2 regions of the Ruegeria sp. BI12 genome follow, and region 1 is predicted to be linked to the other one. Evidence: riboswitches for the same ligand, from Rfam matches in the RefSeq annotation. Region 1 holds a riboswitch; the other holds the start of a gene.
The links. A riboswitch is a leader RNA that binds a small molecule or an ion and turns the genes downstream of it on or off. The one in region 1 is predicted to bind thiamine pyrophosphate.
Positions count from the first base shown of each region.

Region 1 (7,359 bases):
CTCATCCAACAGAACAATGGGGCGATCCTCCATCAACGTGCGGGCCAAGGCCACGCGTTGACGTTGGCCGCCCGACAGTTCCCCGGGTTTTTTGTTCATGTGACCCTGCAGGTGCATCCGTTCGATCAACCGATCGCGGCGGTTCAAGTCTGGCTTTTGTCGGCGCAACCGTGCGCCCAGCAAGACATTCTGCGCAACGGTCGCCCAAGGTAGCAGCAGATCATCCTGCGCCATATAGGCGACCCGGTCTTGCACGGAATGCCCGTCACTGGCGGTGATCTGACCGATGAATTCTGCGCCGGTTTCCAAGCCTGCAATCAGGCGCAGAATTGTGGTTTTACCTACTCCCGATCCGCCCAACAGGCAGGTCCAACGCCCTGCGCCAAGGGTGAGGGTTAACGGCGCGAACAAAGGCGCGCCGCTGATGGTGGCAGACCCATTGATGACCAGTTCGGGAGCCGGGGTCACGGCGTCAGGCCCATTTGCCAGAAATTGATCTCAAGCTCAGTCGCTGTTCGGAAAGTTTGGCACAGGCGGTTCCAGCGCGGGGATGTTTCAAAATCCGCACCGATACGCTTTGTTAGAGCCGAATCCAAAAATTTTCCAACCGCCTCGCAACCGCGCTGATAGTCATCGCTGGCATAGGTTGCGATCCAATCGCGATAGGTCTCGGACGTCGCCTCGGCAGCCAGCCGTGTGCCAATCTCACCATAGCCCATCACGCAAGGTGCAAGGGCTGCCAGCAGGTCAAGCAGATCGCCGCTATACCCGGCCTCAAGCACGTACCGCGTATAGGCAAGGTTCTCAGCGCGCTCCGGCGTAGAGAACAATTGGCCCTGCGGGATGCCTTCGGCCTCGCAGATCCCGATATGCAACTTCATCTCTTCGCTGACCAGCCCGTTCACTGTGCGCGCCGCAGCCTGCATTTCCGTGTGCGTTTCCGATTTCACAACCGCCAGCGCCCAGGCGCGCGAGAAATGAATCAGGAACACGTAATCTTGCCGCAGATAGTGAAGAAACGCCGCGCGAGGGAGCGTTCCGTCCTTCATGCCTTCGACAAAGGCGTGGCGGGTATAGTCCTGCCACGGCCCCTTTGCGGCCCCGCGCATCAAGGCGAATGCTTTGCCATAGTCGCTCATTGCACGGTCACATCTACTGAGATGTCGCTGACCGGGTTGATGCTGTCGATCATACCGCTGTCTTTCAGAAATGCCTCAAACCGGGCATAACGACCCGCATCAAATCCCGCCGGGCGCAGCGCGAAGCGGGGCAACGTGTCTACCCAGGCGCGGGCATTCAACTCGTCCTGCAATTCAGGCGAAGTACCAGCGAAGATTTCCCAGCTTTTTTCGGGGTTGTTGACGATGAATTGGGTGGCCTTCTCGGTCGCGGCCAGAAAGCGAGCGACTTTGTCCGCATCCATCGTATCGGGGTTGGCGACATAGATCAGCTCGTCATATGACGGCACACCTTCTTCTTCGATGTAAAAACAACGGCCCGCGACGCCTTCGATGTCCATCTGGTTCAGCTCAAAGTTCCGGAAGGCCCCTATGACCGCATCTACCTGACCTGTCATCAGCGAAGGTGACAGCGAGAAATTGACGTTAACCATCTCAATATCGTCCAGCGCGACATCATGAGCGTTCAGCATGGCGCCCAGTACGGCCTCTTCGACACCCGCGACCGAAAAACCTACCTTTTTGCCCTTCAGGTCGGCGAGTGTTTTGATCGGACCGTCTTTTAGCACCAGCAGACAGTTCAACGGTGTGGCAACCAGAGTACCGACACGCTTAAGCGGCAGGCCCTCATGGATTTGCAGATGCAGCTGCGGCTGGTAGGATACAGCCAGATCGGCCTGCCCGGCAGCAACCAGACGCGGCGGTGCGGATGGGTCGGCGGGTGGCACAATTTCAATCTCTAGCCCTTCATCGGCGAAGTACCCGTTTTCCTGCGCCACGATGATGGGTCCGTGGTCGGGGTTGACGAACCAGTCCAGCAGAACGGTCATCTTGTCCTCTGCCCATGCCGGAGCGGCAGCCAGAAGGGCAATCGCTGTAATCAACTTTTTCATGTCTCGCGTTTCCTTTTCATTCACGAGGTTGCGGCTGCGACGAGAACGATCTCGCCCGGCCAATCCGGTTTCAATTTTTCCGCGGCGCGCCATGCTCGCAGCCCAGTGGCACAGCAAAAAGCCAGTCGTTTTCTTTTGTTAGGCTCTAAACGAAGCATTTCATGAGTTCGGCGGTGCGCTTTGGGATGAATAGGTTCAGGCGCTTCGTCTGGCGTGCGCAATTCGATGATCAGGTCATCCGGGGTCAACTGGCAGGCCGATACGAATGGAAAATGATGGGTAGGCTCAGGTGCTTCGTCAAAGCGGAATGCTATACTGCGCATCGTACGGGCGTCGAACTGAACCATTTGCCCCAAAGGCGAAGGCTCAACGCCCAGGATCACTCCAAGCGCCAGTTGCGCCTGCATCGCCCCAATCATTCCAACAACCGGGCCCAGCACTCCCGCTGTGGCGCAACTTGCCCCGCTGTCCGGCGCATCGGGAAAAAGCGCCCGCAAGGATGGGGCACCACCGCAAAAGCCGCCAGCATAGCCCGACAACCCCAACACGGACGCACTTATCAGTGGTTTGCCCAGCGCACTGCACGTATCCGATAACGTGTAACTTGCAGCATAACTGTCCGCGCAATCGAGAATAACATCGGCCTGTGAGACGAACTCTGGAGAATTGAGGCTTGTTAGAGCCTTTTTTTCACCCACAACTGTGATTTCTGCGTTTTGAGCCCGACACCGCTCGGCCGCGACTTCCGCTTTTGGGCGACCGCAATTGCGTTCGGTAAACAAAGTTTGGCGATGCAGGTTCGACAGGGCTATTTCGTCCCGATCCATGATCGTCAGATGCCCGACCCCGGAACCGGCCAGCAACGGCAAGACGGGCGCTGCCAAACCCCCGGCTCCAACAACCAGAACCCGCGCGTTAGACAGGCGGGCTTGGCCATGCGCGCCGACCTCAGGCAGGATCATCTGGCGGGCATAGCGGTTCATCTGGTGGCCTCGATCCACGCGCGAACACGCGCCTCGGGGTCTGTATTAAGGGTGATGTCAGTAACGGCCGAGACGATATCAGCACCGGCCTGTAGCACGCCCGGCGCGCGCTCAACGCTCATCCCGCCGATACCAACGAGCGGGATTTCACCTAAACGCGTTTTCCATTCGGTGACGCGGGGAAGACCCTGCTGTTCCCACTTCATCTTCTTCAGGATCGTAGGGTAGACCGGTCCCAGCGCGACATAGTCTGGGTGCATTACCAGAACACGCTCAAGCTCGTCATCGTCATGGGTCGAGACGCCCAATTTCAATCCAGCGCTTCGGATGGCTTTCAGATCCGCGTCATCAAGATCCTCCTGCCCGAGGTGAATCCAGTCACAACCGGCCTCAATTGCGATCTGCCAATGATCGTTCACCACCAGAACAGCCCCATGTGCACGGCACAGATCGCGTGAAATCTTGACCTGTTCCCGCACAACCGCGTCTGGCTGGTCCTTGATCCGCAACTGAACCAGCTTCACACCCAGGGGCAACATCCGGTGTAACCAGTCGGAATGATCAAAGATTGGGTAGAACCGATCGATGGTCATGACAAAAACGCCTTTCCGATAACTGGGGTCGAAGGTTCGGCCATGTCGCGGGCCTCGATGGGATCAGCCTGATGGGCCAATTGTCCGGCCGCGATCGCCTGCATCATTGCTTTGGCCATGACTGCCGGGTCACCGGCCCGCGCAACGGCCGTGTTCAGCAGCACGGCATCAAATCCCAATTCCATCGCATGCGCGGCATGGCTGGGCAGGCCGATTCCAGCGTCGATCACGAGCGGAACATCCGGAAACTCGGACCGCATCGCACGCAAGGCGTATTCGTTGTTCAGCCCACGACCCGAACCAATTGGGGCGCCCCAAGGCATCAGAACCTGGCACCCGGCGCTCAGCAATCGCTCACCCACAATCAGGTCGTCCGTGGTGTAGGGGAAAACCTCGAACCCGTCCTCGGTCAGAATCTGCGCGGCTTCGACTAGTTGGAACACGTCAGGCTGCAAACTGTCGGTTTGGCCGATCAGTTCCAGCTTGATCCATTTGGTATCAAATACTTCTCGCGCCATATGGGCGGTGGTCACGGCCTCTTTCACCGTGTGGCAACCCGCTGTGTTCGGAAGGACCAGGACGTTCAGATCGCGGATCATCTGCCAAAAGGTCTGGCCCGCGCCAGCTTCGCGCCGCAAGGACACGGTGGCAACGCCAGCCCCGCTTTGCCGAAACGCCTGTTCCAGAATTGCAGGACTGGGATATTGTGCAGTGCCCAACATCAGAGGGTTCGGGAGCGCTGTGCCATAAAAGGTCGTCATCCTTCAGCCCCCCTGCATCGGGGCTATGACCTCAACCCGGTCGCCGTCACTCAGCTTGTGGGATGTGCGCAGGCTTGAAGGCACGAATTCCTCGTTCACAGCCGTGGCCACCCGCCCTGAAAACCCGAGTTCCTGCAAAAGATCGGCAAGAGTCTTCGCCCGCACCCGGTGCAACTCGCCATTAAGTACGATCTTCATCGACCATCTCCGAATGTATGTTGTTCAACGCCAGATCAGCCACGCCCTTTGCCAGCGCAGGGGCCAACAAATAGCCGTGGCGATAGAGACCATTAGCGAAAATTGTCCGGCCAAGCCGCCGAATACGCGGCAGGTTGTCTGGGAAAGCGGGGCGCAAATCGACACCGATTTCCAAAACTTCGGCCTCACCAAAGGCGGGGTTCAGGGCATACGCAGCGCTGAGAAGCTCCAGCATCGAGCGCGCCGTAATACGGCTGCTGTCTTCGGATTCGACCATCGTTGCGCCCAACATGTAAACGCCGTCTCCGCGTGGAACGATGTATAGTGGCATTCGTGGGTGAAGCAGGCGAACAGGCCGGTTCAGGATCACGTCCGGGCACCTGATCACCAGCATCTCACCCTTCACGCCGCGCAGATCAGTCAGGTGATCACGGGCGTGCAAGCCTCGGCAATCAATTGCGTTATCCAACTGTGCCGGCGCGCGCTTTTTATGGAATACAACGCCATCTTCCTGAAGCTGGCGAGTCAGGTCGAGCAAGGCCTGGCGTGGTTCCAGATGGGCCTCGGCATCAAAGTAGAGGCCCCTTCCGAAATTGTGTAGATCAGGCTCTAAACTATAGATTTCTCTACCATCGATCTCGGAAAAGCCATCCGTACGGCGGGCAAAACGGCGCAGGTCCGGCAGGTCTCGCTGGTTAGCTACTACCAATGTGCCGCGCCTATGAATCTGCGTCCGCTGTGCCCACCAATCAATTGCCGTTTGACCAAGGCGCAAAACGGGTTCTTCGGCATTTTCGTACTCACACCAGGGGGCCAGCATTCCGCCCGCCCACCAGGAACAGCCATGAGGTCCCGGTAGACCGCCGGGATCAAATACCTGCACCTTCGCCCCGCGCGAGACAAGCTCGGACGCGATGGCCAAACCGGCCACGCCGGCCCCTATGACGGACCAGACGGTCATGCAGACCAAACCTGATGGAAGTGGTGTACAGGCCCGTGGCCCTGCCCGATTTTCAAGCCATCGGCCTGGGAAATAGCGCCCTGCAGATAGTCATGCGCTTGGGCTACGGCGTCAGTCAGCGAAAGATCTTTAGCCAGTCCGGCAGCGATGGATGAGGACAGGGTGCACCCTGTTCCGTGGGTGTTGCGTGTCTGTCGGCGTGGCGCTTGAAACCGTTCAATCACGCCAGAGTCTGAGACCAGAATGTCGTGGCAGATGTCACCTTTCCCATGACCGCCCTTCATCAGGACCGCACTCGCACCCATTGTGCACAACTCGCGCCCTTGTTTGATCATCTGTTCGAGGCTGTCCGCTGGTTCAGCGCCCAGCAAACAGGCTGCTTCTGGCAGGTTTGGTGTCAACACAGTCGCGCGCGGCAGCAACACGTCGCGCAGGGTTTGCACGGCCTCTTGCGCCAGCAACGCATCGCCGGATTTGGCGATCATGACCGGATCCAGAACCACTGGCCCGTCAAAACCCGCAATACCGTTCGCGACGCTGAGGATAATCTCAGGGGTTGCCAGCATTCCGATCTTGATCGCGCCGACTTCCAAATCTGTCAGAACGGCCTCGATCTGGGCCACGACAACGTCCGACGGGATCCCATGTACGGCTGTCACGGCCTGCGTGTTCTGAGCCGTCACCGCGGTAATCACACTGGCCCCGTAGACCCCCAGCGCCGACATCGCCTTGAGGTCCGCCTGAATTCCGGCCCCTCCGCCACTGTCAGATCCTGCGATTGTTAAGGCAATGGGTGCCATGTCGTTGCTCCAGTTCAAAATGGGCAACGGGGCATGGAAAACGTCTAAGCACTATAAGACCGTTCCCTACGCCGGTATTGCCCGGATCAGGTTCGATGGGTTAGCGCATTCACGCCTCTCAGCCCCAAGCAGGGCACCCCAACGGTTGGGCGGACAATCTCAGGGGATCAAAAAGGAATCAAGGGCCAATTTTGTGGCAGATCGCGGCCAAACTGGACTTATGAAATGCAAAAGCCGGCCTCGATGGGCCGGCTTGTGACAGAAGTTCACGAAGTGCTGGTTCAGCCCTTCATACCGTCCCAAAAGGATTTGACGGATGAAAAAAAGCTTTTTGATTCCGGATGGTTGTCTTCGCCCAGATCGTCGAACTCACGCAGCAATTCTTTCTGGCGGCTGGTCAAATTGACCGGAGTTTCCACTGCCAGTTCAATGAACATGTCGCCAATTCCACCGCCGCGAAGGGCGGGCATGCCCTTACCGCGCAAACGCATCTGACGGCCCGACTGGCTGCCGGCCGGGATTTGCACGCGGCCACGGCCACCGTCGATTGTGGGCACTTCAATCGAACCACCCAGCGCGGCTTTCCCCATGCTGACCGGAACACGGCAATACAGGTTTACGCTGTCGCGTTCGAACAGCTTGTGGTCCGAAACTTCGACAAAAATATACAGGTCGCCCGGAGGGCCACCGCGCATCCCGGCCTCCCCTTCACCGGCAAGACGGATGCGAGTGCCGGTTTCCACACCAGCCGGAATGTTAACCGACAGCGCGCGTTCTTTTTCGACGCGCCCGGCGCCCCCGCAGGCTTTACAAGGATTCTTGATGATCTGACCCAGTCCCGAACAGGTCGGGCAGGACCGTTCGACTGTGAAAAAACCCTGTTGCGCCCGAACTTTTCCCATACCGGAACAGGTCGGGCAGGTCGTGGGCTCGACCCCACCTTCCGCACCTGATCCGTCACATGCCGAGCAGGCCACGGCGGCAGGTACACT
Region 1 is NZ_JBQFSL010000003.1:377,310-384,668, forward strand. It holds gene ACR0AK_RS20725 (ABC transporter ATP-binding protein) at 1-468, opposite strand, end outside; gene tenA (thiaminase II) at 465-1,139, opposite strand; gene ACR0AK_RS20735 (ABC transporter substrate-binding protein) at 1,136-2,071, opposite strand; gene ACR0AK_RS20740 (ThiF family adenylyltransferase) at 2,092-3,054, opposite strand; gene ACR0AK_RS20745 (thiamine phosphate synthase) at 3,051-3,647, opposite strand; gene ACR0AK_RS20750 (thiazole synthase) at 3,644-4,408, opposite strand; gene thiS (sulfur carrier protein ThiS) at 4,412-4,606, opposite strand; gene ACR0AK_RS20760 (FAD-dependent oxidoreductase) at 4,590-5,567, opposite strand; gene thiD (bifunctional hydroxymethylpyrimidine kinase/phosphomethylpyrimidine kinase) at 5,564-6,367, opposite strand; TPP riboswitch at 6,414-6,518, opposite strand; gene dnaJ (molecular chaperone DnaJ) at 6,649-7,359, opposite strand, start outside.

Region 2 (7,359 bases), on a different contig from region 1:
TTGCGTCGCTGATTAATATCCGGGTTTGCTCATCGCTTGGCAGATCGCCAACCAAGGTTTCGATCCGGGCACAGGTGTTCACCGTATCGCCGATCACGGTGTAGTTCATCCTATCAACCGCACCGATGTTACCAACAATCAACGGCCCGGTATGAACCGCGATTTTGACGCGGTAGTCGACCTCAGCCTCAGTTAACGCTTGCTTGATTGCTATTGCCGCCCGACAGGCGCGTTCCGCATGATCCGTTTGATCCTGCGGTGCCCCCCAAAACGCCATCGCTGCGTCGCCGATGTATTTGTCGAGCGTCCCGCCCTCGGCCTCGATACAGCGGTTCAGGATTTCGAAATGACGGTTCAGCATTGCGGCCGTTGCTTGGGGGGTCATGGCTTCGGATGCCGGTGTGAAACCCACGATGTCGGCGAACATGACCGTCAGCTCGACTTCGCGGGGTTCGACAAGGTTGGTGTCCCCGGTCATTAGCAACTGCCGCACAAGGGTCCGGGGTAGGTAGGTTTCAAACCAGCGCAACCCGTCGAGCATCTTGTTGAACGCGGATGCCTGTAGATTCAGTTCGGCAACGCGCGACGGTGGAAGATAGTCGATCTGATCCAGATTGAGTTCGCTGATCTTGGTGGCTTCTTCGGTTGATCTGCGGATTGGGGCCGCCAATCTTCTTGCCAGTAGCAGTGCTGCAATAACAGAAACCAACAGCAGTCCAATGCTGACAAATGCGGTATCACTCAGCCGTGTCCATTGATTGCTCCAGTCGCTGAGTGGGGAATACTGTCCGATAATCCAAGGTTCCGATCCGAAATTGTCAACAGTGACGGTCAGGATCAAGTGATCGCCTTCGGCGATTTCGACTACATACCCATCGAAAGTGCCGTCGATGCCATGGAATTCAGGGGATTGCATTAGCATTTGTGTGATGACTGCATCGTCCAGTGCGGCGATTGAATGCAGGGGCGTGTCAGAATTCAGATCGTTTGCCGACAGCTCCAGTAATTTGGGATGAGCCAGAACCCGGTTATTGCCGTAGAGGATGAAACCTGTTGCGCCAAATTTGCTTCCAAGCTCGCCAACAATGCCTGAGAAATGATGAACTGTAGAAGACACTAGAATTGCGCCGAGGAATTTGCCGTCTTTAAAAGCGGGCACAGCAGCTGAGATATGTGTTCTACCCTGATCGAAGAACGGCTCGTTCCAGAAAAAATCGCCATAATCTTTGACGTCCTGAAGATATCGAAGCGTACCGGCTGCCGGTGGTTCAGTTGCTGAGACGAACAAAGGCCCATCCGGACCAGCAATATGGGTTGTGATGAAAAGGCTGCCGTCAGGATAGACGACGGCAAGGTCTGTCAAATAGGGCGCCGACGCAGCTACACCTTTGAAATAGGCCTTTAGGAAATCGGTGTCGTTCAGATCGACTTCACCGATGCTTGCATCCTTTTGAAGAGCTTTCGCCAATTCCTCGATCGGAGTTGTCAGACTGAAGATATCGTCTTCGATTGATTCCACGATCATCGTGGCAGAGGTGTTCAGCAACTCGGATGTGTTCCGAATATTAGCGAATGTCGAAATGAACAACACTGCGCCTGCCGAAATCGCCACAAGCCCACCGATGGTCAACGCAAGCAGTGTAGAAATTTTGATTTTGAACTTTGACCGAGGGCTGTGACGCGGCACGGCATTGGGATCGACTTTGTCGGGACGTTCCAAATGTTCGACTTCATTGACCATCTTTGAACGATATTTAGCTTGGCGACCTGATTCAACGCCTCGTTGGCGTACCGCGTCGGATCGCCACTAACCCAGATAGGCGCGTAGGCTAGGCGGTGGGTTTTCAAGAAGTAGTTCTGTCTGAGTGGGCGCAAACACCGTCTCGTCCGCGACAAGTACGGTTTGGTTGGCTATTCGGCGTGCATCCTGAGGATCGTGGCTAACCATCAGCAGGGTCGTTTTGGTTTCGGCCACCAGATCTGCTACCAAATCCAGCATCTCGGCTTTCAAGGCCGGGCCAAGGGCGGCAAAAGGTTCGTCCAAAATCAGTAGTTCGCGCCGTTGCACCAGCACGCGGGCAAGCGCGACCCGGCTTTGCTGCCCTCCTGATAGCTCTGAGGGTTTGCGCTCGCTCATACCATGCAGTGCAACCCGGTCGAGAGCAGACCTAACCTGTGTTTGCTCTTCTTTCGTTAGACGGCCATTCGGGCGCAGACCCAAGGCAACGTTTTCATCTGCCGTCAGATGCGGGAACAGGTTTCCGTCCTGAAACAGCATCGCCAACGGGCGCTTGCCGGGATGTAGGTTGGAAATCTGTCGACCGTTCCAGAAGATTTGGCCCTGTTTCAGATCTCGAAATCCGGCGATGGTTTCCAGCAAAGTGGATTTGCCCGCCCCGGACGGACCGATAATGGCAACGCGGGTGCCAACCTCGATCTGAATATCGGCACTTAGAGTGAAATTCCCGTTTTCAATCACACAGCAATCAAGCTTCAGCATGCCAGCGCCCTCCTCGGTCCAAAAGCCAGAATGCGCCCATAGACAGCAACAAAAGCAGTAATGCCCCACCTGCAGCGGCCTGCATTTGATAGGCACCCATAAGGCGGTAGATTTGCAAAGGCAGGGTCGCGATCTGCGGATCGGCAAAAAGTGCAATGACACCCAGATCCCCCATCGACAGCGCCGCCCCGAGGCCTGCAGCGAAACCGATCTGCGGACGCATGCGCGGCAGTAAAACGCGAGTGAAAAACGTCCACTTTCCCATATCCAATGAAAGCGCTAAGCGCCCGTATCTGGCGGTTATGTCTTGGGCTGCGGGTACCAGAATTCGCAATGCAAAGGGCAGGGCCATTGCGGCATTCACCAGCGCAGTGACAGGCAGCGCCAGTGTGGTCGGATTTGCAATGGGTCGGATTAGAATGAACAGGCCCGTACCGATGACCAGTGGAGATGCCGCCAAACCCAAAATACCGCTGAGTTCCACAAATCCATACCGGCCGCTGGCCGCAGCGGTGGCCATTGGCAAGGCTAGCAAAAGCAGGACTGCGGTGCTTGCCGCGGCAACCAGGACCGAGATCAGCGCGGCCCGAAACACGATCGCAGGCATATCAAAAAAACCAGCAATTCCTGAAATCACCACTGACGCCAACGGCAGCATCAGAAAGACCGCCGCTGCGAGTATCCAGAAGGTATCTATGGCAGGCAAGCCTCCGTCCCAACGGCGCAAGGCGCGATCTAGTCCGGTTCCAAATCCATCCCCGCGTGAAAACTTTAGTGCCACCAAAGCGGTCGCAGCTGTCAGGGCAAGTTGTAGTGCGGATAACAGGGCTGCACGGCCAAGGTCGAAGTCGTAAGTGAAGGCCTGATAGATTGCCAACTCGATCGTCGTGGCCCGTGGTCCTCCGCCCAAGGTCAAGGCAACTGCGAAACTGGTTAGGCAAATGGCGAAGATCACGGCCAGAACACCCGGTAGGGTCCGTTTAAGCATTGGCATTTCGATCAGCCGAAACATGGCCATTCCGTTGCAGCCCAGCTGCGCGGCCAGACGAAATCGTTCGGCGGGAATTTCTTGCCAGGCTTGCAGCACAAGTCGCGTGGCCAAAGGCAGATTGAAGAACACATGGGCCAACACGACGCCATGCAAGCCGTAGATCCGTATGGGGGGTAGGCCGAAAACGCCCATAATGTCCGAGATCCATCCGGACCGCCCAAAGACCTGTAAAAGACCAAGGATTGCGACAATCACCGGAAGGATGAAGGGTGCGCCCAGAAGTGCAATCAAAGCCCGGCGCCCGCGGAACCGCCTGCGGGCCAAAGCCCGCGCAACCGGTATGGCCAACGCCACGCTGAAAAATGCGGACATCGTGGCCTGGGTCAGCGTGAAGCGCAGTGCAGCCCAGTCGGCAGATGTGAAGCCGCCGCTGGTCTCAGCGCGCGCTGCAACCGCTGCCAGGGTGCCCAGGATCAGTGCAGCGACCAGGGCCGCCGCGCCAATACCTGGCCATTGGCTTACTGGCTGAGCGCGTTCTGCCATTCTGCAAGTGCCTGATCCCGCACAGCGGCGGCTTCATCGGGAGAGAACAGCAGGGACTTCGCCGGCACTGTCAGGGTGTCGAACCCTTTAGGCAAACCTTCTGCCGGGGTTACGGCCGGGTACATCCAGTTGGTTGTCGGAATAATTTGCTGGAACGCTTCCGAGACCATGAACTGCAAAAACTGATCAGCCAATTCGGCCTGATCTGTTGCGGCCAGCTTTGCCGCAACCTCAACTTGCAGATAGTTGCCCTCGTCAAAAGCAGACGCGGCCTTGCTGCCATCGTCCTCGGCAATCAGGTGATAAGCCGGAGATGTCGTGTAGCTGAGAACCATGTCCGACTCGCCCTCAAGGAACAGGCCGTACGCTTCGGACCAGCCTTTTGTGACCGTAACGATATTGTCGGAAAGACCAGCCCAGATTTCCGGTGCATCATCACCATACGCTGCTTTGACCCACATCAGCAGACCCAGACCGGGGGTGGACGAACGAGGATCCTGAATGATGATCTTGGTGTCGCTATCCGCCAGCTCCCGGAAGTTCGCAGGCGCTGTCGCATCCGCTTTGTGAACAAACGCGAAGTAGCCCCAGTCATACGGGGTGAATGTGTCATCGGTCCATTCGATCGGCAGAGCGAAGTCGGCGGAGACAGAGTTGGGCGCAAACAGGCCGGTTTCCCGGGCCGCTGCAATCAGGTTGGTATCCAGCCCAAGCACAACGTCGGCGTCAGAGTTTTCACCCTCAAGCCGGATACGCGACAAAAGTGCGGCACCATCTTCGACGCCCACGAGGTTTAGCTCGCAGTCGCAGGTTGCCTCAAAGGCTTCTTTGACCTGCGGGCCGGGCCCCCAATCGGATACAAAGCTGTCATAGGTGTAAACGGTTAGCTGAGGCTTGTCGGCGGCGATGGCCGAAGTTGCACTCAGAAGTCCCGCAGCAATTAGCAGATGTTTCATGTCATCCTCCATTGCGGCGAGAGGGTAAGGATGGATGAAACCGAAACCCTTCCCTCCGCCGGTTCTAGCCGGTTCAGGTTCTACGGGTTCGCTTGATAAGCATCTCAGCGCGGCAGGCCGTGCTCCCCGAGGTGAGGCCGTCACTAGGGGGGATTGACCAAAAAGACAACCAAAATTGGTGTCTCAACGCCGTGTGATTTCCATTTGAAGGGGTAGGCCTGTCGGAACCAGACGCCCTTTGAACCAGTAACACGTTTGGCTCAAAGGGCTAAAGGGTCAGAAGTAGCGCAGCCAGATGTATACGTTTGCGATCATCAGGGTCAGGATCATGATCGGGAACGCGATCTTCGCAAAAGCGATAAAGCCGATAGGCTGCTTGGCCTTTTCTGCAAAAGCGGCCACCGTCAGGTTGGCGCTTGCCCCTAACAGTGTACCGTTGCCGCCCAGACAGGCGCCAAGCGCTAGCGACCACCACAAAGGTTCAATCGCGTCCTTGCCGCCAAACGTGTCTGCGGTGGATTCGATCAGCGGGATCATCGTTGCCACGAAAGGAATATTGTCGAGGATTGCGGACAAAATGCCGGAGGCCCAAAAGATGAAGAACGCGGTCCACATCATATCGCCTTGGGTCAGCTCCAGCACTTTCTCACCGAAGAATGCCAGCAGTCCGACATGTTCAACACCGGCAACGATGACGAATAGTCCCCCGAAGAAAAAGATCGTGACCCATTCGACTTCGCCAAAGATGTGGTGAACCGACTCGGATTGCTCTTCACCGCTTTGATGACCGTAGGCCAGCAGCATCAATAGACCCGCTCCGGCCAGGGCCGACGTACCTGGTTGAATGCCGTAGCTATGCCCCAGCGTGAAGCCCAGCAAAACCAGCGCCAAAACAGCCAGAGATTTGATCATCAAGACCACATCGGTGACCGCCTCGGATTCGTTGAACCCCATGATCCGTTCACTTGCCGATTTCGGAATGCTGGCCAGTTCCTTACGGTTCATCAGGTAGATAATACCGGTCAGGACAACCAGACATATGGCCGAGATAGGGGCCAGGTTCACGACGAATTCGTTGAAGCTCAGCCCCGCTGCAGAGCCAATAATGATATTGGGCGGGTCACCGATAAGGGTGGCGGTGCCGCCGACGTTCGAAGCCAGAATCTCTGCGATGAAGAACGGAAAGACCCGAGTTTCCAGTGCTTCGGTGATCAGCAGTGTAATCGGCGCGATCAACAAAACTGTTGTCACGTTATCCAGCAGTGCCGAGAATACAGCCGTGATAAGCGTAAGCATGATCAGGATGCCTGTGGGATTGGCTTTCACCGCTTTTGCAGCCTTAATCGCCACATATTGGAACAGTCCGCATTTGCTGGTGATCCCCACGATCACCATCATACCGATAAGCAGAGCCAGAGTGTTGGCATCCACACCTGCTACGGCCTGTTCCTGATTGATGATGCCAAACAGAACCATCAAGGATGCGCCCAGCATCGCCAAAATGGCGCGGTTGACCTTTTCGGTGATCAGAACCGCATACACCAAAATCAAAATCCCGGTCGCGATCCAAAGCGGATCAATGCCCAATAGTTGTGGAACAGAGAGAGCGGCCTCTCCGTGTGACGTCGAATGCGTAGCCAAGGTATTTGTCCGGTTCGTATTAGGTTAGTCGAGTGCGCGATCCAAAAGCGAGTTGGCGCTTACGGTGCCAACGAAACGGTTGGTTTCCGGTTCAACAAGGATCACGTGCCGTTTGTATTTGTAGATCAGGAAGATGCCTTCCATCACCGGTGTGTCGGGTGCAGCAACAGGGATGTTTGACGGCCTCGACATGTTGTCGCGAACTTTTTCGGACTTCAGCCGTTCCAGCTGTTGTTCGAAATCATCCCGCGTCAGGTTCATAAAACTCAGGGATTCAATCGGCACGCGCGACGCATCATCGTTCAAGCCAATTGTCGCTGCTTTCGGCAGGATCAGTTTCAGCAAAGTCGGAGCGGTAAAGACACCGACATAAGTTCCATCTTCGGCGACGACAGGCAGGAACCGTGCCCGGCTGTCTCTGATGATGTTAAAGGCCGTGGCGATGCTTTCATCCGGCAGAATGGTCTTTTGTACCTCTGGCGGTACCATCACGTCATAGCAGGTTAGGCCCATGCTTTTCCTCTGACTTCAAGCGGCTTTCGGGTGAAACGCCATCCTAAAGCCACAGAATACGCCCTGCGCGACTTACGAAAGCCGATTGGGGCGAATCAAAATTTGTTGATGCGCACTGATTTCATTGCCGGGCGGGATTGACCAGCCCAGTAATGAAATTAAGTCGCTAGGGCTTAGTCATTTGCTGGCCGGGCCAGTGACGCGAGTTTGGTTTC
Region 2 is NZ_JBQFSL010000002.1:437,076-444,434, forward strand. It holds gene ACR0AK_RS15255 (adenylate/guanylate cyclase domain-containing protein) at 1-1,741, opposite strand, end outside; gene ACR0AK_RS15260 (thiamine ABC transporter ATP-binding protein) at 1,808-2,500, opposite strand; gene ACR0AK_RS15265 (thiamine/thiamine pyrophosphate ABC transporter permease ThiP) at 2,487-4,034, opposite strand; gene thiB (thiamine ABC transporter substrate binding subunit) at 4,010-4,990, opposite strand; TPP riboswitch at 5,024-5,129, opposite strand; gene ACR0AK_RS15275 (ArsB/NhaD family transporter) at 5,267-6,631, opposite strand; gene ACR0AK_RS15280 (CBS domain-containing protein) at 6,656-7,144, opposite strand.
Region 2: it holds a riboswitch for thiamine pyrophosphate, as region 1 does, so the genes downstream of both, thiB (thiamine ABC transporter substrate binding subunit) here and thiD (bifunctional hydroxymethylpyrimidine kinase/phosphomethylpyrimidine kinase) in region 1, are expected to answer to the same signal.